Regions from separate parts of the Shinella agrisoli genome, predicted to be linked through region 3. Evidence: predicted binding sites of a transcription regulator. Region 3 holds the regulator's gene; each other region holds the start of a gene.
The links. Region 3 encodes PhoB, which activates phosphate uptake and scavenging genes when phosphate is short. Its sites were predicted from a motif close to TGTCATNNANCTGTCAT; they were not measured.
Positions count from the first base shown of each region.

Region 1: a site for PhoB is predicted at 3,325-3,341, ahead of ACIIOY_RS16520 (UDP-2,3-diacylglucosamine diphosphatase). Genes of this name have one in related genera too.
Region 2: a site for PhoB is predicted at 1,287-1,303, ahead of ACIIOY_RS08315 (alkaline phosphatase). Genes of this name have one in related genera too.

Region 1 covers NZ_JBJIEP010000015.1:42,312-49,335, reverse strand. The annotation lists gene dgcA (N-acetyl-D-Glu racemase DgcA) at 87-1,070, shown strand; gene ACIIOY_RS16525 (MFS transporter) at 1,040-2,260, opposite strand; gene ACIIOY_RS16520 (UDP-2,3-diacylglucosamine diphosphatase) at 2,405-3,247, opposite strand; gene ACIIOY_RS16515 (NADP-dependent malic enzyme) at 3,482-5,794, shown strand; gene ACIIOY_RS16510 (ABC-F family ATP-binding cassette domain-containing protein) at 5,846-7,024, opposite strand, start outside.
Region 2 covers NZ_JBJIEP010000006.1:203,659-210,682, forward strand. The annotation lists gene ACIIOY_RS08315 (alkaline phosphatase) at 1-1,235, opposite strand, end outside; gene ACIIOY_RS08320 (ABC transporter permease) at 1,430-2,413, opposite strand; gene ACIIOY_RS08325 (ABC transporter permease) at 2,425-3,438, opposite strand; gene ACIIOY_RS08330 (sugar ABC transporter ATP-binding protein) at 3,440-4,930, opposite strand; gene ACIIOY_RS08335 (ABC transporter substrate-binding protein) at 5,064-6,044, opposite strand; gene ACIIOY_RS08340 (LacI family DNA-binding transcriptional regulator) at 6,222-7,024, shown strand, end outside.
Region 3 covers NZ_JBJIEP010000008.1:24,624-31,647, reverse strand. The annotation lists gene pstC (phosphate ABC transporter permease subunit PstC) at 1-476, shown strand, start outside; gene pstA (phosphate ABC transporter permease PstA) at 473-1,801, shown strand; gene pstB (phosphate ABC transporter ATP-binding protein PstB) at 1,814-2,629, shown strand; gene phoU (phosphate signaling complex protein PhoU) at 2,668-3,393, shown strand; gene phoB (phosphate regulon transcriptional regulator PhoB) at 3,414-4,097, shown strand; gene ACIIOY_RS10270 (GcrA family cell cycle regulator) at 4,240-4,770, opposite strand; gene ACIIOY_RS10265 (aspartate aminotransferase family protein) at 5,196-6,386, shown strand; gene argF (ornithine carbamoyltransferase) at 6,418-7,024, shown strand, end outside.

The sequences.
Region 1 (7,024 bases), on a different contig from region 3:
ACCGGCTTGCCGGCCTTCTGTCACCGAACGAACGGCCAAAAGCCGCTTCCCGCCTTGAAATTTTCAGGCCTCCCAGGATCGACCCCATGCGCCGCACCCTTCTCGCCGCCGCCGAAAGCTTCCCGATCGCCGGATCCTTCACCATTTCGCGCGGCGCGAAGACGACGGCGGAGGTATTGACCTGCACGATAACCGCGTCCGGCCTTGCCGGCCGCGGCGAATGCGTGCCCTACGCCCGCTACGGCGAATCGGTCGCCGGCGTGCTTGCCGCCATCGAGGACATGCGCGGCGCCGTCGAGGACGGCATCGGCCGCGAGGACCTTGCCCGGCGCATGCCCGCAGGCGCCGCGCGCAACGCCATCGACTGCGCGCTCTGGGACCTCGAGGCGAAGCTCTCCGGCGTGCCGACCTGGCAGGTCGTCAACACGGCGGCGCCGCGCAAGCTCGTCACCGCCTACACGCTCTCGCTCAGCGAGCCGGAGACGATGCGGCGCCAGGCGGCGGAACAGGCCTGGCGGCCGCTGCTGAAGGTCAAGGTCGGCACCGCGGACGATGCCGCGCGCATAAGGGCCGTGCGCGCCGGAGCGCCCGAAAGCGCCATCATCCTCGACGCCAACGAGGGCTGGACGCCGGAAAACCTCGTCCATCATTTCGCGGCCTGCGCCGAGGCGGGCATCGCCCTCGTCGAGCAGCCGCTTCCCGCCGGCAACGATTCGGCGCTGCGCGGTCACGCGCGCCCCATCCCCGTCTGCGCCGACGAGAGCGTGCATCGCACGGCGGATGTCGCAAAGCTCGTCGACCGCTACGACGCGATCAACATCAAGCTGGACAAGGCGGGCGGCCTGACGGAGGCGCTGGCGCTGCGTGAGGCGGCGCGCGAGCACGGCCTGAAGGTCATGGTCGGCTGCATGGTGGGAACCTCGCTCGGCATGGCGCCGGCGGTGCTTCTGGCGCAGGGCGCCGATTTCGTCGACCTCGACGGCCCGCTTCTGCTCGCCCGCGACCGGGAGCCGGGCCTCCATTACGAGGGTTCGGACGTCTACCCGCCGGAAGCGGCGCTCTGGGGCTGAACGGCGGCCTGCGGCGCGACGAACCGGCCGGCAACGACGAAGACGAGTCCGGCGGCGGCGATGGCCGACATCAGGTAGAATCCGTGGACGCCGTACCAGTTGAACGCATAGCCGGACAGGAAGGTGGCAACCGCCATGAAGATGCCGGTGTAGAAGAAATAGAGGCCCTGGGCCGCGGCCTCCTGCTCCTCCGCGACGCGCTCCACGAGGCGGCTCTGCACGCTGATGTGGAGGATCGCGAAGGTGAAGGCGTGCAGGCATTGCAGCACGAAATAGCCGGCAAAGCCCGTTTCCAGCGGAAAGGCCAGCCAGCGGCCCACGGCGACCAGCGAGCCGAAGATCATCATGGACCAGAGGTTGAAGCGCCGCCGCAGCCGAATCGCGAAGACGAAGAGAATCACCTCCGCGAGGACCCCGGCGCTCCAGAGGATGCCGATGGCCGTGCCGCTGAAGCCCATCTTCTGCCAGTAGATCACCGAGAAGGCATACAGCATCGCGTGGCTGGCATTGACCAGCGATACGCCGATCAGCATGAGCTGCACGTCGCGCTGCCGCAGCGTGGCTGCCGGCGCCGCCGCGATGGCCGCGATGGGCGACGGGCGGCGCGGCTTGCCGATCTTCGGCACGATGAGCGCGCCGAGCACGGTCAGCGCGAAGGCGGCGACCATCGTCGGCAGCACGATGGCCCCGCCATGAAGGCCGGCCAGCCATCCGCCGATCATGGTGGCGAGGATGAAGGCGAGCGACCCCCACAGCCGCATCCGGCCGTAATCGAAGTTCCAGCGGCGGACGCCGGAAAGCGCGATCGCGTCGGTGATCGGCACGTAGGGCGAATAGACCGCGCCCTGCAGCGTGTAGAGCAGCAGGATCGGCCAGAAGCCGCTCGCGCCGAAAAGGGCAAGCCCCGTCAGCAGCGATAGGATGCCCGACCAGAGCAGCACGATCGACCGCTCGCCGAGCCTGTCGGCCGCCATGCCCGCCACCGGCGCCGTGAAGACGCGCACGAACATCGGCACGGCCAGCACGATGCCGATCTGGAAATCGCTCATCGACAGGGTCTCGAGCCAGAGCGGAAAGAACGGCAGGGCGATGCCGTTGACCATCATCGGCGCGCAGAAAACGAGGGCGATGCGCGCGGCGAAGAACGGCGGCGCGCCGGCGGACACGGTAAACCCTGAAGGGGCGGTCATTGGCGGGGAACCCGGGTTGGAATGCCTTCCGCTGTACCACGCCGATGTACGTACGCCAATCCGCTATTTCTGCGGATGCGCTGCCCTTCCGGAGCGGCGATCGCACACCGCCGCCCTGCCCTTCCGCGGAGGCGTTTCCAGTCCCTAGGCGGCTTCGGCGCTGGCCGGCTCCATCGCCTCGATCGCCCGCATCTGGCGCGACACTGGCACCACTTCGGCCGCGGCCGCGAGCTTCTGCCAGGTGATGAGCTCCATCGTCCCGTCGTGATGCTCGGCGATCGCCGTGCAGCTTTCCACCCAGTCGCCGCTGTTGATGTAGCGTATGCCATCGATCTCGGTGATGACGGCATGGTGGATGTGGCCGCAGATGACCCCGTCGGCATCGTTCCGGCGCGCCTCCTCCGCGACGACCTTCTGGAATTCGCCGATGAAGTTCACGGCCGATTTCACCTGCTGCTTGGCCCAGGAGGAGAACGACCAGTACGGCAGGCCGAGCTTGCGGCGGATGGCGGCGAAGACGACGTTGATCGCGATGGCCGCGTCGTAGGCCCAGTCGCCGAGATAGGCGACGACGCGGGCGTGGCGCACGACGACGTCGAACTCGTCGCCGTGCAGCACGAGGTAGCGCCGCCCGTCCGCCGCCTCGTGGATGATGCGCTCGGCCACCTCGACGCCGCCGAAATGGGTGCCGGGGAAGTCGCGCAGGAATTCGTCGTGGTTGCCGGGGATGTAGATGATGCGCGTGCCCTTGCGCGCCTTGCGCAGCAGCTTCTGCGTCACGTCGTTGAAGGCCTGCGGCCAGTACCAGTTGCGCTTCAGCCGCCAGCCGTCGACGATGTCGCCGACGAGCACGATGGTCTCCGCTTCATGATGCCGCAGGAAGTCGATCAGGAAGTCCGCCTTGGCCGCCTTCGATCCGAGGTGCACGTCCGAGATGAAGAGCGTGCGGAAGTGGCGGATATTGGGGTCAACGGGGGTCGCGGTCATGCGTTTGTCTCCGGGTGGCCGGCCGCCGCGATCACCTCGTGACGGGCGGCTTTCGTCCCGTTGAAAACCAGAGTCCTGTTTCAGATTGATGACACACCTATGCATTTTTCGTCCGCAAATAGGCATTGCGCAGGCGGCTGATTGCGGCTTTATGGAAGGTTCCGGAAACTTCACGTCGCGGCGGTTTCGTGCCACGAAGAGCCGCGACGAAAACAGCATATGGCAGGAAGCATCATGAGCACGGGTGACAAACCGAGGACGCAGAACGGCCCCGCGAGCGGCGACATCGACCAGCAGGCCCTCTTCTTCCACCGTCATCCCCGTCCCGGCAAGCTCGAGATCAACCCCACCAAGCCGCTCGGCAACCAGCGCGACCTGGCGCTCGCCTATTCGCCCGGCGTCGCCGCGCCGTGTCTTGCCATCCGCGACGACCCGAACACGGCCGCCGACTACACGGCCCGCTCGAACCTCGTCGCCGTCGTCTCCAACGGCACGGCCGTCCTCGGCCTCGGCAATATCGGGCCCCTGGCCTCCAAGCCCGTGATGGAGGGCAAGGCCGTCCTCTTCAAGAAGTTCGCCGGCATCGACGTCTTCGACATCGAGATCGACGCGCCGACCGTCGACGGGATGGTCGGCGTCATATCCGCGCTGGAGCCGACCTTCGGCGGCATCAACCTGGAGGACATCAAGGCGCCCGAATGCTTCGAGGTGGAGCGCCAGCTGCGCGAGAAGATGGACATTCCCGTCTTCCACGACGACCAGCACGGCACCGCGATCATCGTCGCCGCCGCGGTGCTGAACGGCCTGGAGCTCGCCGGCAAGGCGCTCGCCGACGCCAAGATCGTCGCCTCCGGCGCCGGCGCGGCGGCGCTCGCCTGCCTCAACCAGCTTGTCGTCCTCGGCGCCAGGGTGGAGAACATCTGGGTGCACGACATCGAAGGCCTCGTCTACAAGGGCCGCGAAGCGCTGATGGACCAGTGGAAGGCCGTCTACGCCCAGGAGACCGACAAGCGCCAGCTTTCCGAAACCATCGACGGCGCGGACGTCTTCCTCGGGCTTTCGGCCGCCGGCGTTCTGAAGCCCGAACTCCTCGCCCGCATGGCGGAAAAGCCGCTGATCATGGCGCTCGCCAACCCGACGCCGGAGATCATGCCGGAAGAGGCGCGCGCCGCGCGGCCGGACGCCATGATTTGCACCGGCCGCTCGGATTTCCCCAACCAGGTCAACAACGTCATCTGCTTCCCCTACATCTTCCGCGGCGCGCTCGACTGCGGCGCCCGCACCATCAACGAGGAGATGAAGATGGCGGCGGTCAGGGCGATCGCCGGCCTCGCCCGCGAGGAGGTCTCCGACGTCGCCGCGCGCGCCTATTCCGGCGACACGCCGAGCTTCGGGCCGAACTACCTGATCCCCTCGCCCTTCGACCAGCGCCTCATCCTGCGCATCGCGCCGGCCGTGGCCCGCGCGGCGGCCGAAACCGGCGTCGCCTCGCGCCCGATCACCGATTTCGACGCCTATCTCGACCAGCTCAACCGCTTCGTCTGGCGCTCCGGCTTCATCATGAAGCCGATCTTCGCCGCCGCGAAGAAGGCGGAGAAGAAGCGCGTTATCTTCGCCGAAGGCGAGGACGAGCGCGTGCTGCGCGCCGCCCAGGTGCTACTGGAGGAGGAGATCGCCAGGCCGATCCTGATCGGCCGCCCGCAGATCATCGAGACGCGCCTCAAGCGCTACGGCCTGCGCGTGCGCCCGCACACCGACTTCGAGGTGGTGAACCCGGAAGACGATCCGCGCTACCGCGACTATGTGGACGACTACTTCCGCATCGTCGGCCGCAAAGGCGTGATCCCGGAAGCCGCCCGCACCATCGTGCGCACGAACCAGACGGTCATCGGCGCGCTCGCCGTCAAGCGCGGCGAGGCCGATGCGCTGATCTGCGGCGTGGAAGGCCGCTATGCCAAGCACCTTCGCGACGTCAGCCAGATCATCGGCAAGAAGGAGGGCGTGCTCGATTTCTCCGCGCTCAGCCTGCTGATCTCGCAGCGCGGCGCCACCTTCTTCACCGATACCTACGTGACGATGGAGCCGACGGCCGAGGAGGTCGCGCAGATGACCATCATGGCGGCGCAGGAAATCCGCCGCTTCGGCATCACGCCGCGCGCCGCCCTCGTCTCGCATTCCAACTTCGGCTCGCGCGATTCGGAAAGCGCCTTCAAGATGCGCAAGGCGATGGAGATGGTGCGCGACATGGATCCGGACCTCGAGGCGGACGGCGAAATGCACGGCGATGCCGCCATTTCCGAGGCGCTGCGCCAGCGCGTCATGCCGGATTCGACCCTGACGGGCGAGGCGAACCTGCTGGTCTTCCCGAACCTCGACGCCGCCAACATCACGCTCGGCGTGGTGAAGACCATGACGGACAGCCTGCATGTCGGGCCGATCCTGCTCGGCGCCGCCATGCCCGCCCACATCCTGTCGCCGTCCGTCACCTCGCGCGGCGTGGTCAACATGGCGGCGCTCGCCGTCGTGGAGGCGTCCAACCCGGCCTGACCCGCGCCATCCGCCTTATGAAGCGGCCGCCGCTCCGGCGGCCGTTCTCGTTCAAAGCTCCAGCCGGCGCGTGATGCCGATCGCCGCCAGGAACGGCTCGTCGTGGCTGGCGACGAGGAGCGCGCCGTCATAGGCCCGCAAGCCCGCCTCCACCGCCTCTATGGAGGCGATGTCGAGATGGTTCGTCGGCTCGTCGAGGATGAGAAGCGCCGGCGGCCTGGGGCCGCCGAGCACGCAGGCAAGCCCGGCGCGCAGGAGCTGCCCGCCGCTGAGGCTGCCGGCGGCCTGCAAGGCGGCGTCCGCGCGGAACATGAAGCGCGCCAGCGCCGCACGGCAGGCGTTTTCGTCCGCCTCCGGGTTGATCCGCAGGAAGTTGTCGCGGATCGGCAGCAAGGGGTCGAGCAGGCTCACGCGCTGGTCGAGCATGGCGACGTCGGTGAAGCGCCGCACGCTTCCCTGCCAGGGTCGAAGCCGGCCGGTGACGAGCGCCAGGAACGTCGTCTTGCCCGAACCGTTCGGCCCCGTCACCGCCACGCGCTCCGGCCCGGTCATGGCGAAGGAAAGATCGCGGATCACGGGCCGCGCCGGCAGGTGGCCGGCCGTAACGCCGTCCATCCTCAGCACCATCCGGCTTTCGGGAAGATGCGTCGGCGGCACCGTGACGGTCAGCGGCTGGAGGATCTCGATGCGCTCGCGGGCCGCCGAGACCGCTTCGGCCGCCTTGGCTTGCCGGCTTTCGGCGAGCCGCGCATGGGCGCCTCCCGTCAGCTCGCTTCGCTCCTTCATCGCGCCGAGCACGATGCGCGGAATGTCGCCCCGCGCCTTCCTGCGACGCCCCGCACCGTCCTTGCGCGCCTTGCGCTCCGCGATGGTCTGCATGGTGCGCGCCACGTCCGCCGCCTGCTTTTCCGCGTCCGCGAGGTCCCGGTGCGCGGCCGCGAGCTCCAGCGCCTTGCGCTCGCGATAGGCGCTCCAGCTGCCGCCGTAGCGCGCCGCGCCGAGCGTCGTCAGCTCGACGATGGCGTCCATGGTCTCGAGCAGTTCGCGGTCGTGGCTGACGACGATCGCGCCGGCCCGCCAGCCGGCCAGCATGTCGACGACGGCGCGCCGCCCGTCCCTGTCGAGATTGTTCGTCGGCTCGTCGAGCAGCAGGAAGTCCGGTTCGCGGAAGACGAGCGCGGCCAGCGCCGCGCGCGTATGCTGGCCGCCGGAAAGAGCGGCAAGCCGCGT
Region 2 (7,024 bases), on a different contig from region 3:
GCGACACCCACGGCCTTGTCGAACTCGATCGTCTCGAGGAGGGCGCGGTCCCAGTCGAGCGGATGGCTCATCTTGTCGACCGAGGCGGCTTCCACCATCAGGAAGAAGCCTTCCGGGTTCTTCGAGAGCTTGTCGAGCGCGGCCCTGGTCATCTCGACGAGGCCCGGCTGGTTCGGGAACTTGTCGACCGTGCCCTTCTTGAGGAATTCACGGTCGAGCGTCACGTCGAGGTTGCCGGTGTGGAAGAGGCCGAGCAGCTTGTCCTGGTTCGAGCCCGCCGCGGCGGCCAGCTCCGTCCTGTCGATGGCAAGGGCGTAGCCGGCGTTCTTGAATTCGGCGATGTAGTCCTTGTCGTCCTTGCGCTTGGAGCCCGGCACGTCCTTGCCGAGGAAGTAGGCCGAGCCGCCGCCGAGAACGACGTCCGGCTTGACGTCGAACATCATGCCGACGATCTCCGCCTTGTCGGCGCGCTTGCGGGTGTGGGCGACGAGCGCGGCGGGGGTCGCATCCTGCAGTTCCGAGGTGGTGACGATGCCGATGGACTTCTGCGTGGTGCGGCGCAGCGCCTCCGCGATCGTCTCGACCTTCGGGTCGTCAAAGCTGTCCGGCGTGCGGTCGGCGTAGACGCCGAGCGCGTTGACGCGCGACTTGTGGCCGGTCATGTAGGCCGACATGGTGTTGGCGCTGTCGGTGGCGATCGAGTGCGTCGAGGACGTGCCGATGAAGGCGACCGGCGGGATGTCGTCCATGGCGAGGCGGCCGTTGGCCTTGCCCTCGGTCATGCCCTTGGACATGATGCGCGCGCCCGTGCGGTGGGCGACGGAAAGGCCGTCGGCGATGAGGAAGATGATGTTCTTCGCCTTCGGCTCGGCGGCGGTCTCGTAGACCTCCCAGCCGACCGTCTTCGTCTCGCTGCCGGCGGCGACCTCGACCTTGTAGGTGCCGGCCTGGCCGATCGTCAGGCCGCGCAGGACGAGGGCCGAACCCAGCACCTTGTCCTCCTCGCCCTTTTCTTCCGCCACGAACTCGGCCTTCTTGCCGAAGACCGCCTCGTAGTCCTGGCCGTTGACGGTGACCTTCACGTCCTCCGGCTTCACGACGCTATCGAACTCGACCTTGAAGTCGAACGGGGAGCCGAGGAGGATCGTCGCGCGGTCGAGCGGATAGACGGTCGCAGCATTCGCGGTGCCGGCGAGCATCGTTGCCGATGCGAGGGCGAGGATGAGTTTACGCATGGGAGGGCCTCTCTTGAGCGGTGCGTTACCCCTTGCGCATAAGAAGCCTTTGTGACGAGCGTATTACACTGCGGCGTCCATCGGCCCATGAGCAGGCCGAGCAGGACGGCCGGAAGGGCGCCGACGACCATCACGGCGAAGAAGAAGGAGGCCCCTTGTCCCGATCCGCCAGATTGCCGGCGGGCGATGGCCGGCTATGTGCTCCGGTGCCGTGCCATGAGCTTGGCCTGGAGCACGACGACGACGAGCAGGAAGGCGCCGCGGATGACGGATTGCCAGTAGGCGGAGAGCGAGATCCAGCCGAGGCCGTTCTCGAAGTTGAGGATGTTGAACACCATGGCGAGCAGCAGCGCGCCGGCAAGCGTGGCGCCCACCGAACCGGAGCCGCCGGTGAGCAGCGTGCCGCCGACGACGACCGAGGCGATGGCGAAGAGCTCCCAGCCCACGCCCTCCGTGGGCTGGCCCGCGCCGAACTGCGAGGCGAGGATGACGCCGGCAAGGCCGGCGAGCGTGCCGGAGGCGAGGTAGACGGCGGCGAGCGTGCGCTCGACCTTGAGGCCCATCAGCCCCGCCGTCGCCTCGCCGTCGCCGATCGCCAGGATCCGGCGGCCGACGGGCAGCTTCTCGAGCACCAGCCAGCCGAGGACATAGGCGGCGAGCGCGATCCAGGCGGGGATGGGAAAGCCGAGGAAATCGTCCTGGCCGATCACCGTGAAGCCGGTGTCGTAGGAGACGGAGACCGACTGGTTGCCGGCGAGCAGCAGCCCGGTGCCGTAGGCCGCGAGCATGGTCGCGAGCGTGGCGATGAAGGGCTGGATGCGCATCTTCGTGATGATGAAGCCGTTCAGCGCGCCGACCGCGCAGCCGGCGGCCATGCCGCCGAGAAGCCCGGCCGCCCAGTGATGGGGCGAGAGCAGCGCCGCCACCACGCTCGCCATCGCCGCCGTGCCGCCGACGGAAAGATCGATGCCGCCGGTGATGATGACGAAGGCCATGCCGAGCGCGATCAGCGCGAACATGGAGTTGTAGCGCAGGAAGGAGAGGATGTTGTAGGGCGACAGGAAATTGTCGTAGCGCAGCGCGCCGAAGAGGATGAGGGCGAGAAGCGCCAGGATGACGCCGAGCCGGGCGAGATCGCCGGAGGACTTGATGGCGAAGGGGCGGAGGAGCGTGTGCATGGCGGTTCCCCTCAATGCTTGTCGGCGCGCTGCTGGATGAAGACGGCGAGCACGATGAGCCCGGCCTTGACGATGAGGGCGGCCGCATCCGGCACGCCGTTGGCGAGCAGCGTGTAGCGCACGAGCTGGATGACGAAGGCGCCGATGACGGTGCCGACGATGTTGGCCCGCCCGCCCGAAAGCAGCGTGCCGCCGACCGCGACGGCGGCGATGGCGTCGAGCTCCATGCCGAGGCCGACGAGGTTGGCGTCGCTCGCCGAGTTGCGCGCCACCACGACGAGGCCGGCAATGCCGGCGAGCGCGCCGCTGATCATGTAGACGAGCAGCTTGACGCGCTTCACGGGAACGCCCGTCAGCCGCGCCGCCTTCTCGTTGCCGCCGACGGCGATGATCTGGCGGCCGATGACGGTATAGCGGATCATCGCGAAGGCGAGCGCGACGATGACGATCATCAGCACGACCTGCGCCGGGATGCCGGCGATACGGCCCATGGCGATGAACTGGAAGCCCTCGTTCCTGAAGACCTGCAGGTTGCCGTTGGTCATGACCTGCGCGATGCCGCGCCCTGCGATGAACAGCACGAGCGTTGCGATGATCGGCTGGATGGCAAAGCGCGTGACGAGCAACCCGTTGAACAGGCCGAAGAGGGCGGCGACGGCGACCGGCAGCAGGAAGGCCAGCGCCACGGCGAAGGCCATGGACTCCACCTGCCAGAACTGGCCCATGAAGATCATCGGCGCCAGCGCGCCCGAAATCGCCATCAGCGAGCCGACGGAAAGGTCGATGCCGCCGGTGGCGATGACGAGCGTCATGCCGGTCGCGACGATGACGATGGTCGCGACCTGCGTGAGGTTCACGTTGAGCGTCTGCCAGGACAGGAAATTCGGCGTCACGGCGATGTTGAAGAGGATGAGCGCCAGGAAGGCGACGAAGGTGCCGTAGCGGCTCGCCAGCGTGAACAGCCGGCTGCCCGAGGAGAACGCGCCGGATTGCTGCGGGGCGGGGGTCTCGATGGTCGTCGTCATGTCATTCTACCTGATGGGCCATGGCGGAAAGCAGCGCCGCCTCGCTCAAGTCCTTGCGCGGCAGGGTCGCGACCGACCGGCCGTCGCTGAGCACGGTCACGCGGTCGGCGGCGGCGAGAAGCTCCTCCAGCTCGGAGGAGATCATCAGCACGCTCAGCCCCTCGTCGGCGAGGCTGCGCAGCAGCTTGAGGATTTCCGATTTCGCGCCGATGTCGATGCCGCGGGTCGGCTCGTCGACGATGAGGACGCGCGGGTCGGTGGCGAGCCAGCGGGCGAGCAGCACCTTCTGCTGGTTGCCGCCGGAAAGCTCCTTGATCGGCTGGTCGGGCGAGGCGCACTTGACGCCGAGCGCGCGGATATAGCGCGTGACGATCTCGTCCTGCCGGGCGCGGTCGACGATGCCGGCCTTCTTCAGCTTCGGCAGCAGCGCCAGCGTCATGTTCTCGCGGATGCTCATATCGGGCACGATACCGTCGACCTTGCGGTCCTCGGAGACGAGGCCGATGCCGTCGGCGATGGCGTCCGCCGGCTCGCGGTAGGCACGCTCGCGGCCGTCGATGCGCAGCGTGCCGCGCTGCATCTTGTCGGCGCCGAAGATGAGGCGTGCCGTCTCGGTGCGGCCCGAGCCGAGCAGCCCGGCGAGGCCGGAAATCTGGCCTTCCCGGACGGTAAGGCTCACGTCGCGCACGCGCACGCCGGCGCCGGCATTCTCGATTTCGAGGCGGACCGGGCGGTCGGGCGTCGCCTGGTCCGGCGCGATCGCCTGGAAGGCGGCGAGTTCCTTGCCGAGCATGTGGCGCACCAGCGCCATCTTGGGCATGTCGGCCATCGGGCTTTTCGCCACCGTCTGTCCGTCCCGCATGATCGTCACGCGGTCGCAGATCGCATAGAGCTCGTCCAGCCGGTGGCCGATGAAGATGACGGCGACGCCGGAGCGCTTCAGCGTGCGGATCGTCTCGAAGAGCACGGCGACCTCGCGCTCGTCGAGCGAGGAGGTCGGCTCGTCCATGATGACGAGGCGGGCGTTCTGCGTGACGGCGCGGGCGATCGCCACCATCTGCCGCGTCGCGGCATCGAAATGGGCGACGGGCCGGTCGACGTCGATGCTGAGGTTGAACGTGGCGAGCACCGCCTCCGCGCCGCGCCGCATGGCGGCGTGGTCGATCAGGCCGAAGCGTTTCGGCTCGCGCGAAAGGTAGATGTTCTCCGCCACCGAGCGCTGCGGGGCGAGGTTGATCTCCTGGTAGATGGTGGCGATGCCGGCGGCCTGGGCCTCGGCGGGCATGGTGAAATCGACCGCCTTGCCGTCGAAGACGATCTCGCCCTCGTCGCGGCGGTAGACGCCCGTCAGGATCTTGATGAGCGTCGACTTGCCCGCGCCGTTCTGGCCGACGAGCGCCATCACCTGCGCCGGCTCGACCTCGAGCGAAGCGGATCTGAGCGCCGCGACGCCGGCGAATGCCTTGGAAATGCCCTGCATGGACAGAAGCATGGGGTCCTCCTCTATCCGCCCTCCGGGACGGGCCCTGTGAGCCTACACCCGAACGGGCCAAACGTCAGGCCCGTTCAAAAAACCGGCCGAGACGGCTGTGCCGCCCCGGCCGGAATAGGCTTGGGAGATTGTGTCAGTAGGCGTTGGCGAGTTCCGCGGCCGCGTTGGAGGCGTCGTAGAACTTGTCCTCGTTGATGATGACCGGGTCGATCGTCTCGCCCTTGGCATAGCGCAGCATGGTCTCGAACGCCTTGGGCCCGAAGCGCGGGTTGCATTCGACGACAGCGGCGATCTTGCCGTCGACGACCGCCTGCACGGCTTCCTTGCCGCCGTCGATCGACAGCACGAGCACGTCCTTGCCCGGCACCTTGCCGGCCGCTTCGAGCGCGGCGATGGCGCCCATCGCCATTTCGTCGTTGTGGGCGTAGATGATGTCGGCGTCGGGATGGGCCTGAAGCAGCGCCTCGGCCACCTGGCGGCCCTTGTCGCGGGCGAAGTCGCCGGTCTGCGAGGCGACGATCTCGAAGCCGCCGGCGGCCTTGATCGTCTCGTCGAAGCCCTTCTTGCGGTCGTTGGCCGGCGAGGATCCGGTCGTGCCTTCCAGCTCGATGATCTTCGACTTGCCATTGGCGTTCTTGATCAGCCATTCGGCGATCCGCTGTCCTTCCTGGACGAAGTCGGAACCGATGAAGGTGAGGTAGTCCTCGCCGGCCTTGGCGAGCGACGGATCGACCGAGCGGTCGAGCAGGATCACCGGAATGCCGGCCTTCTTGGCGGCCATGACGGCCGGGATCAGCGGCTTTTCCTCGCGCGGGGCAAGGAAGATGAGGTCGACGCCCTGCGCGATCATCGAGTTGACGTCGGCGACCTGCTTGGCGGCCGAGCCGGCGGCATCGGTGTAGACGAGCTGGAAGCCGAGCTTTTCGGCTTCCGCCTTCATGCTGTTCGTCTGGGCGATGCGCCAGGGATTGTTGGATTCGGTCTGCGCGAAGCCGACCTTGTAGGTGTCCTTCTGCTCCAGCTTCGGCACTTCGGCGATCGCGACGCCCGCAACGGCAAGCGCGCCGACGGCCGTTGCCGCAAGCATGAAGGTGCGACGGGAAATCATGGTCATGAGTGGTTTCTCCTCCCGGGTCCTGTGGCCGGTACTCCTCTACCGGACGTGAGCATTTTCCTGCTTCACATGTCTAAATCTTGCGCTAATAATATTAGCAGTCAAGAGCCAAAATTATGAGCACTTGCAAAAAATCTGCGTGCAGTGCAATGCGCGTCGAAGGGTGAGGAACGAGGCATGGCCAAGGGCAACGGGCGGGATTCGGGCAGGCAGGGCGGGCGCCGGCCTACCATGACGGACATCGCCCGCATCGCGGGCGTCTCCCAATCCAGCGTCTCGCTCGTGCTCAACGAGATGTCCGGCTCGCGCATTTCGCCGGAAACGCAGCAGAAGGTGCGCGAGGCTGCTCATAAAATCGGTTATAAATTACCGGCGACCCGGAGCGCGGTCGCGCCCGCTCCCGCGGTCGAGAAGGACACGATAGCCTTCATCGTCGACGAGATCTCGACCAGCCCCCATCCGGTCGTCAGCCTCGACGGCATCCGCGACCATGCCTTCGAGCAGGGGCTGCTGGTGTCGGCCCATGCCACCCGGTCGAACCCGGATCTCGAGCAGGCGGTGATGCGCTCCGTGCTGCGCGATCCCGCCATCGCCGGCGTCATCTACGCCACCATCTTCACCCGCAAGGTGCGCGTGCCGCCGGAGCTGAAGTCCATCCCGACGGTGCTCCTCAACTGCTACGCCGATCCGCGCCAGCACGTGGCGATCGTGCCGGGGGAGGTGGCGGGCGGCTTTGCGGCCACGGCGCACCTCACCTCCCTCGGCCACAAGCGCATCGGCTTCATCAACGGCGAGCCGTGGATGGATGCGGCGATGGACCGCCTGAAGGGCTACAAGCAGGCGCTCGCCACCGCCGACATCGCCTTCGACGAAAGCCTCGTGCGGGACGGCGACTGGCTGCCGCTGCGGGGTTACGAAGCGGGGCTGGAACTGCTTTCCATGCCCAACCCGCCGACTGCCATCTTCTGCGGCAACGATCT
Region 3 (7,024 bases):
ATGCGAGCTTCATCCAGGCGCAGAGCGTGCTGACCGCCGGCTTCGTCATGGGCATCATGCTGATCCCCTACGTCTCCTCGCTCTCGGACGACATCATCACCGCCGTGCCGCGCGCGCTGCGCGACGGTTCGCTCGGCCTCGGCGCGACCCGCTCCGAGACGATCAAGCGCGTCATCCTGCCGGCGGCCCTGCCGGGCATCGTCGGCGCGCTGCTGATGACCGCGTCCCGCGCCATCGGCGAAACCATGATCGTGGTGCTCGCCGCCGGCGTTGCCGCCCGCATGCAGCTCAATCCCTTCGAGCCGATGACGACGGTGACGGTGAAGATCGTCAACCAGCTGACGGGCGACCTCGAATTCACCTCGCCTCAGACGCTGGTGGCCTTCGCGCTCGGCATCACGCTCTTCGTCATCACGCTTTGCCTCAACATCTACGCCCTCTATATCGTGCGCAAATACCGGGAGCAGTACGAATGAGCCAGGTCTCCACGAGCCCTTCGACGGCCGCCCTCGGCATTTCCGCCAGGCCCGAGCGCCGCGATATCGGCCTTCGCCGCCGCTACGCCGCCGAACGCCGCTTCCGCCTCTACGGCATGGCGGCGATCGGTTTCGGCCTCCTCTTCCTGTTCCTGCTGCTGTTCTCGGTGGTCTCCAAGGGCTACACCGCCTTCCAGCAGACCATGATCACCATTCCCGTCGAGTTCTCCGAGGAGGTCATCGACCGGAACAACGAGCGCGCCACCAACCCGCAGAAGCTGGCTTCCGCGAACTACCCGGTCGTCGCCCGCAACGCGCTTGCCAAGGTGCTCGGCGTCGACGAGAACGACCGCGCCGCGATGCGGCAGGTGAACGGCATGATCTCGGACAGCGTCCGCGTCCAGTTCCGCAACCTCGTCACCGCCAATCCGTCGATCATCGGCACCACGCAGACGGTGAGCTTCCTCGCACACGGCGACCTCGACTCCGCCTTCAAGGGCCAGATCAACCTCGATGTGACGGAAAACAACCGCAAGGTTTCCGACCGCCAGGTCGGCTGGATGAACCAGCTCGCCGAAAGCGGCGCCCTCTCCAAGCATTTCAACACCGGCCTCTTCGTGAACGGCGCGTCGAGCCGCCCGGAAGCCGCCGGCGTCGGCGTCGCGCTGATCGGCTCGCTCTACATGATGCTGATCGTGCTCGTGCTCTCGCTGCCCATCGGCGTGGCCGCCTCGATCTACCTCGAGGAATTCGCGCCGAAGAACCGCTTCACCGACCTCATCGAGGTCAACATCAACAACCTTGCCGCCGTGCCGTCCATCGTCTACGGCCTGCTCGGCCTTGCCGTCTTCGTCAACTTCGCCGGCTTCCCGCGCTCGGCGGCCCTCGTCGGCGGCCTGGTGCTGACGCTGATGACGCTGCCGACGATCATCATCGCGACCCGCGCGGCGCTGAAGGCCGTGCCGCCGTCGATCCGCTCGGCGGCCCTGGGTCTCGGCGCCTCGAAGATGCAGACCGTGTTCCACCACGTCCTGCCGCTCGCCATGCCGGGCATCCTGACGGGCACGATCATCGGCCTCGCCCACGCTCTCGGCGAGACCGCCCCGCTCCTCCTCATCGGCATGGTCGCCTTTGTCGCCGACGTTCCGGCAACCCCGCTCGACCCGGCGACGGCGCTTCCGGTGCAGATCTACATGTGGGCGAACGAGGCCGAACGCGCCTTCGTGGAGCGCACCTCGGGCGCCATCATCGTGCTCCTCATCTTCCTCATCCTGATGAATGTTGGTGCAATCCTGTTGCGCCGCCGCTTCGAACGGCGTTGGTAAAGGAACAGACAGATGAACATCATGTCAGAAGCAGCAGTCGAGAAAGCGCTGGACAAGAAAATGAACGACATTTCCTACAAGATGATCGGCAAGGACGTTTCGGTCTACTATGGTGAGAAGCGTGCCCTTTACGACGTCAACCTCAACGTCCGCGAAAACACCGTGACCGCCCTCATCGGCCCGTCGGGCTGCGGCAAGTCCACCTTCCTGCGCACGCTGAACCGCATGAACGACACGATCGACGGCTGCCGCGTCACCGGCCGCATCACGCTCGATTCCGATGACATCTACGATCCGGCGATCGACGTCGTGGAGCTGCGCGCCCGCGTCGGCATGGTCTTCCAGAAGCCGAACCCGTTCCCGAAGTCGATCTACGAGAATGTCGCCTACGGCCCGCGCATCCATGGCCTCGCCAAGACGAAGGCCGACATGGACGCCGTCGTCGAGCAGAGCCTGCAGAAGGCGGGCCTCTGGAACGAGGTGAAGGACCGCCTGCAGGAGTCCGGCACCGGCCTTTCCGGCGGCCAGCAGCAGCGCCTTTGCATCGCCCGCGCCGTCGCCGTCAGCCCGGAGGTCATCCTGATGGACGAGCCCTGCTCGGCGCTGGACCCGATCGCGACGGCCAAGGTCGAGGAACTGATCCACGAGCTGCGCGCCAACTTCACCATCGTCATCGTGACGCACTCGATGCAGCAGGCGGCCCGCGTCTCGCAGCGCACCGCCATGTTCCACCTCGGCAACCTCGTCGAGGAGAACGACACGGACAAGATGTTCACCAACCCGGACGACCAGCGCACGCAGGACTACATCATGGGCCGCTTCGGCTGACGCCCGTTTTCCTGACCACGCGCAGCAAGGACAAAGCCATGCCGACCCATATCGTCTCGATCTACGACGAAGAACTGAAGTACCTTTCCCGCCGCATCTCCGAAATGGGCGGCACCGCCGAGCAGATGGTGTCGGATTCCGTCCGCGCCCTCGTCACCACCGACGCGGCGCTGGCGCAGAAGGTGATCTCGGAAGACGTCATCCTCGACAATGCCGAGCGCCAGATCAACGAGAAGGCGATCGTCACCATCGCCAAGCGCCAGCCGATGGCGGCGGACCTGCGCGAGATCATGGGCGCGATCCGCATCGCGGCCGAGCTGGAGCGCGTCGGCGACCTCGGCAAGAACACCGCCAAGCGTGTCATCGCCGTGCAGAGCTCGGGCATGCCGCGCAAGCTCGCCCGCGGCCTCGAGCACCTTGCCGAGCTCGCCCTGATGCAATTGAAGGAAGTGCTCGACGTCTTCGCCACGCGCTCGGTCGACAAGGCCAAGGCCATCCGCGAGCGCGACGACGAGATCGACGCGATCTACACCTCGCTGTTCCGCGAGCTCCTGACCTACATGATGGAGGATCCGCGCAACATCACGCCCTGCACGCACCTCCTGTTCTGCGCCAAGAACATCGAGCGCATCGGCGACCATGCGACGAACATCGCCGAAACCATCTACTACATGGCGACCGGCTCGCAGCCCGAGGGCGAGCGCCCGAAGGACGATACCTCGACGTCGGTGGTTGCCGCCGGCACCAGCGACGTCTCCGAGTAACGAGAGCAGGGTTCAGGTCCATGGTGCCCAGAATTGCCGTCGTGGAAGACGAGGAGGCGCTGAGCGTCCTCCTGCGCTACAATCTCGAGGCCGAAGGCTTCGAGGTCGATACGATCCTCTCCGGTGACGAGGCCGAGATGCGCTTGCAGGAGCGCATGCCGGACCTGCTCATCCTCGACTGGATGCTGCCCGGCGTTTCCGGCATCGAGCTGTGCCGGCGCCTGCGCCAGCGGCCGGAAACCGAGCGCCTGCCGATCATCATGCTGACGGCGCGCGGCGAGGAGAGCGAGCGGGTCCGCGGCCTTGCCACCGGCGCGGACGATTATGTGGTCAAGCCCTTCTCGACGCCGGAGCTCGTCGCCCGCGTGCGCGCCATGCTCCGCCGGGCCAAGCCGGAGGTCGTCTCGACGGTCCTGCGCTGCGGCGACATCGAGCTCGACCGCGAGACGCACCGCGTCCACCGCCGCACCCGCGAAGTGCGCCTCGGCCCGACGGAGTTCCGCCTGCTGGAGTTCCTGATGACCTCGCCAGGCCGCGTCTTCTCCCGCTCGCAGCTCCTCGACGGCGTCTGGGGCCATGACATCTATGTCGACGAGCGCACCGTCGACGTGCATGTCGGCCGCCTGCGCAAGGCGCTCAACTTCGCCAACATGCAGGACGTCATCCGCACAGTCCGCGGCGCCGGCTATTCGCTGGAAGCCTGAGGCGAAAAGTTTCCTCCCAAGGACGGAATGGGCCCTTCGGGGCCTGTTTCGCGTTTTGCGGTGCGTTGACCTCGCCCTTATTCTCCAACCCAGACGAAAACGGGCCCTTCCGGGCCCGCGTCTCAGTCCACGCTCGTGCTGTTCACCGCATCCGCCGCCGCTCGGCCGAGGGCTGGTAGGCGAGGCGCTGGTGGTAGGTGCAATAGGGCGAGTTGTCCGGGGACTCGTTGCCGCAGAAATGGAAGTCGTCGTTCAGCGGATCGCCGATCGGCCATTTGCAGGTGCGCTCGGTGAGCTGCGTCAGTTCCAGCCGGCGCGACATCGGCACGACCACGGCATTGCCGTTGGCCGGAACCGGAAGCTGGTCGCTCTGCGCGTCGAAATCGATCTCTTCCTTGGCGATGGTGTTGCCGGCCGGGCGCGCCACGGTGCGGGCGGTGACGGCGCGGGCCGCGAAGTTGGACGGGCGCGGGGCTGCCGCCGCCGGGCGCTTCGGGCGCGATGCGCTCTGCGTGCCGCCGGCCTTGGCCCGGCCCGGCAGGTTCAACCGGTGCACCTTGCCGATGACCGCGTTGCGGCTGACGCCGCCGAGCTGTGCCGCGATCTGGCTCGCGCTCAGGCCCTCGCTCCAGAGCTTCTTGAGTTTCTCGACGCGCTCGTCTGTCCAGTTCATGCTCTCGTCTCCGTTCGGCGCTCGCAATGCGGGAATCCCTCATCGCGTTCCGGACGGGTCCGGAACTGAACGCCCTAACTCTTTTGGTGACTAGTTCCGCCGCATGCAGCCTAGTAATTGGCCTTTAACCTAGAGTCCGGGGGACTCCGTGACAAGAGTCGCCCGAATCGAGGCGAATCGATTTCGGAGTTTTCCCCAACTTGCTGGTCGGGTGTGACTCGATAGCGACACCTTCCACGCGTGCCGTGAATCCTCACCTTGCGGGAGGTTCAGCCGCATTTCGGCTTGCGATTTTGTTGACATCCCGGGGTGAAATGCCGATAGTGCCGGCATGCCGCCGAAAGGCGGCTTTTGATTTTTCTGATGCCCGGAAAAGTCAAGCCGCAGACACGTTTTTCCGCATCTCTTTTCGGAGGATCCGCGCCATGGCCGATGCCGCGCCGCTCTATGAAACCTATATGCGTGCCCCGCTCCGGTTCACGCGCGGGGAGGGCGTGTGGCTGATTGCCGAAGATGGCGAGCGATATCTCGATTTCGCCGCGGGCGTCGCCGTCAATTCGTTGGGCCACGCCCATCCGCATCTTGTCGCCGCGCTGAAGGACCAGGCCGACAAGGTCTGGCACCTGTCGAACCTCTACGAAGTCCCCGGCCAGGAAAGCCTCGGCCGCAGGCTGGCCGAAGCCACCTTCGCCGACAAGGTGTTCTTCACCAATTCGGGTGCCGAGGCGCTGGAATGCGCGATCAAGACGGCGCGGCGCTATCATTTCGCCAAGGGCCATGCCGGCAAGTACCATATCATCACGTTCGAAGGCGCCTTCCACGGCCGCACGATCGCGACCATCGCGGCGGGCGGGCAGGAGAAGTATCTCGAAGGCTTCGGCCCCAAGGCCCCCGGTTTCCTCCAGGTCCCCTTCGGCGACATCACCGCCGTCAAGGATGCGATCACCGAGGAAACGGCGGCGATCCTGATCGAGCCGGTTCAGGGTGAAGGCGGCATCCGCCCGGTTCCGAAGGAGTTCATGCAGGAGTTGCGCCAGCTGTGCGACGAGTACGGGCTGCTGCTCGTGCTCGACGAGGTGCAGTCCGGCGTCGGCCGCACCGGCCGCCTCTTCGCCCATGAATGGTCCGGCATCACGCCGGACATCATGGCGGTCGCAAAGGGCATCGGCGGCGGCTTTCCGCTCGGCGCCTGCCTTGCCACCGCGGAAGCCGCATCCGGCATGGTCGCCGGCACGCACGGCTCCACCTACGGCGGCAATCCGCTCGCGATGGCCGTCGGCAACGCCGTGCTCGACGTCGTGCTCGAAGACGGCTTCCTCGACCATGTGCGCGCTGTCGCCCTCGTCTTCCGCCAGGGCCTCGCGGCGCTGAAGGACCGCTTCCCGGAGATCGTCGAGGAGATCCGCGGCGAGGGGCTGATGCTCGGCATCAAGGCGAAGATTCCGGCTGCCGACCTGCTGAAGGCTGTGCGCGCGGAAAGGCTGCTCGCCGTCCCGGCGGGCGACAACGTGCTGCGGCTGCTGCCGCCGCTGACGGTGACGGCGGAAGAAGCGCGCGAGGGGCTTGCGCGTATCGAGCGGGCAGCAGAGAAGCTCACGGCCGCCAAGGCCGCCTGAGCAAAGGGACCGGGGACAGACAGGACATACCATGGCCAAGCATTTTCTCGACCTTTCCGCCGTTTCGGAAAGCGATCTGCGCGTCATCATGGACGATGCGCACAAGCGCAAGGCGGCCAGCAAGGCCGGTACGGAAGAGCGGCCTCTCGCCGGCAAGATGCTGGCGATGATCTTCGAGAAGCCCTCCACGCGCACCCGCGTCTCCTTCGATGTCGGCATGCGCCAGCTCGGCGGCGAGACGCTGTTCCTGTCGGGCACCGAAATGCAGCTCGGCCGCGCCGAGACGATCGGCGACACGGCGAAGGTCCTGTCGCGCTACGTCGACGCCATCATGATCCGCACGACCGACCATGCGCGCCTGCTGGAGCTTGCCGAGCACGCCACCGTGCCGGTCATCAACGCGCTGACGGATCTCACCCACCCTTGCCAGATCATGGCCGACATCATGACCTTCGAGGAGCATCGCGGCTCCACGAAGGGCAAGACCTTCGCCTGGACGGGCGACGGCAACAACGTGCTGCACTCCTTCGTCGAGGGCTCCGCCCGTTTCGGCTATACGATGAGGATGGCGGTGCCGATGGGCTCGGAGCCCGACGACAAGATTTTGAACTGGGCGCGCGACAACGGCGGCGACATCC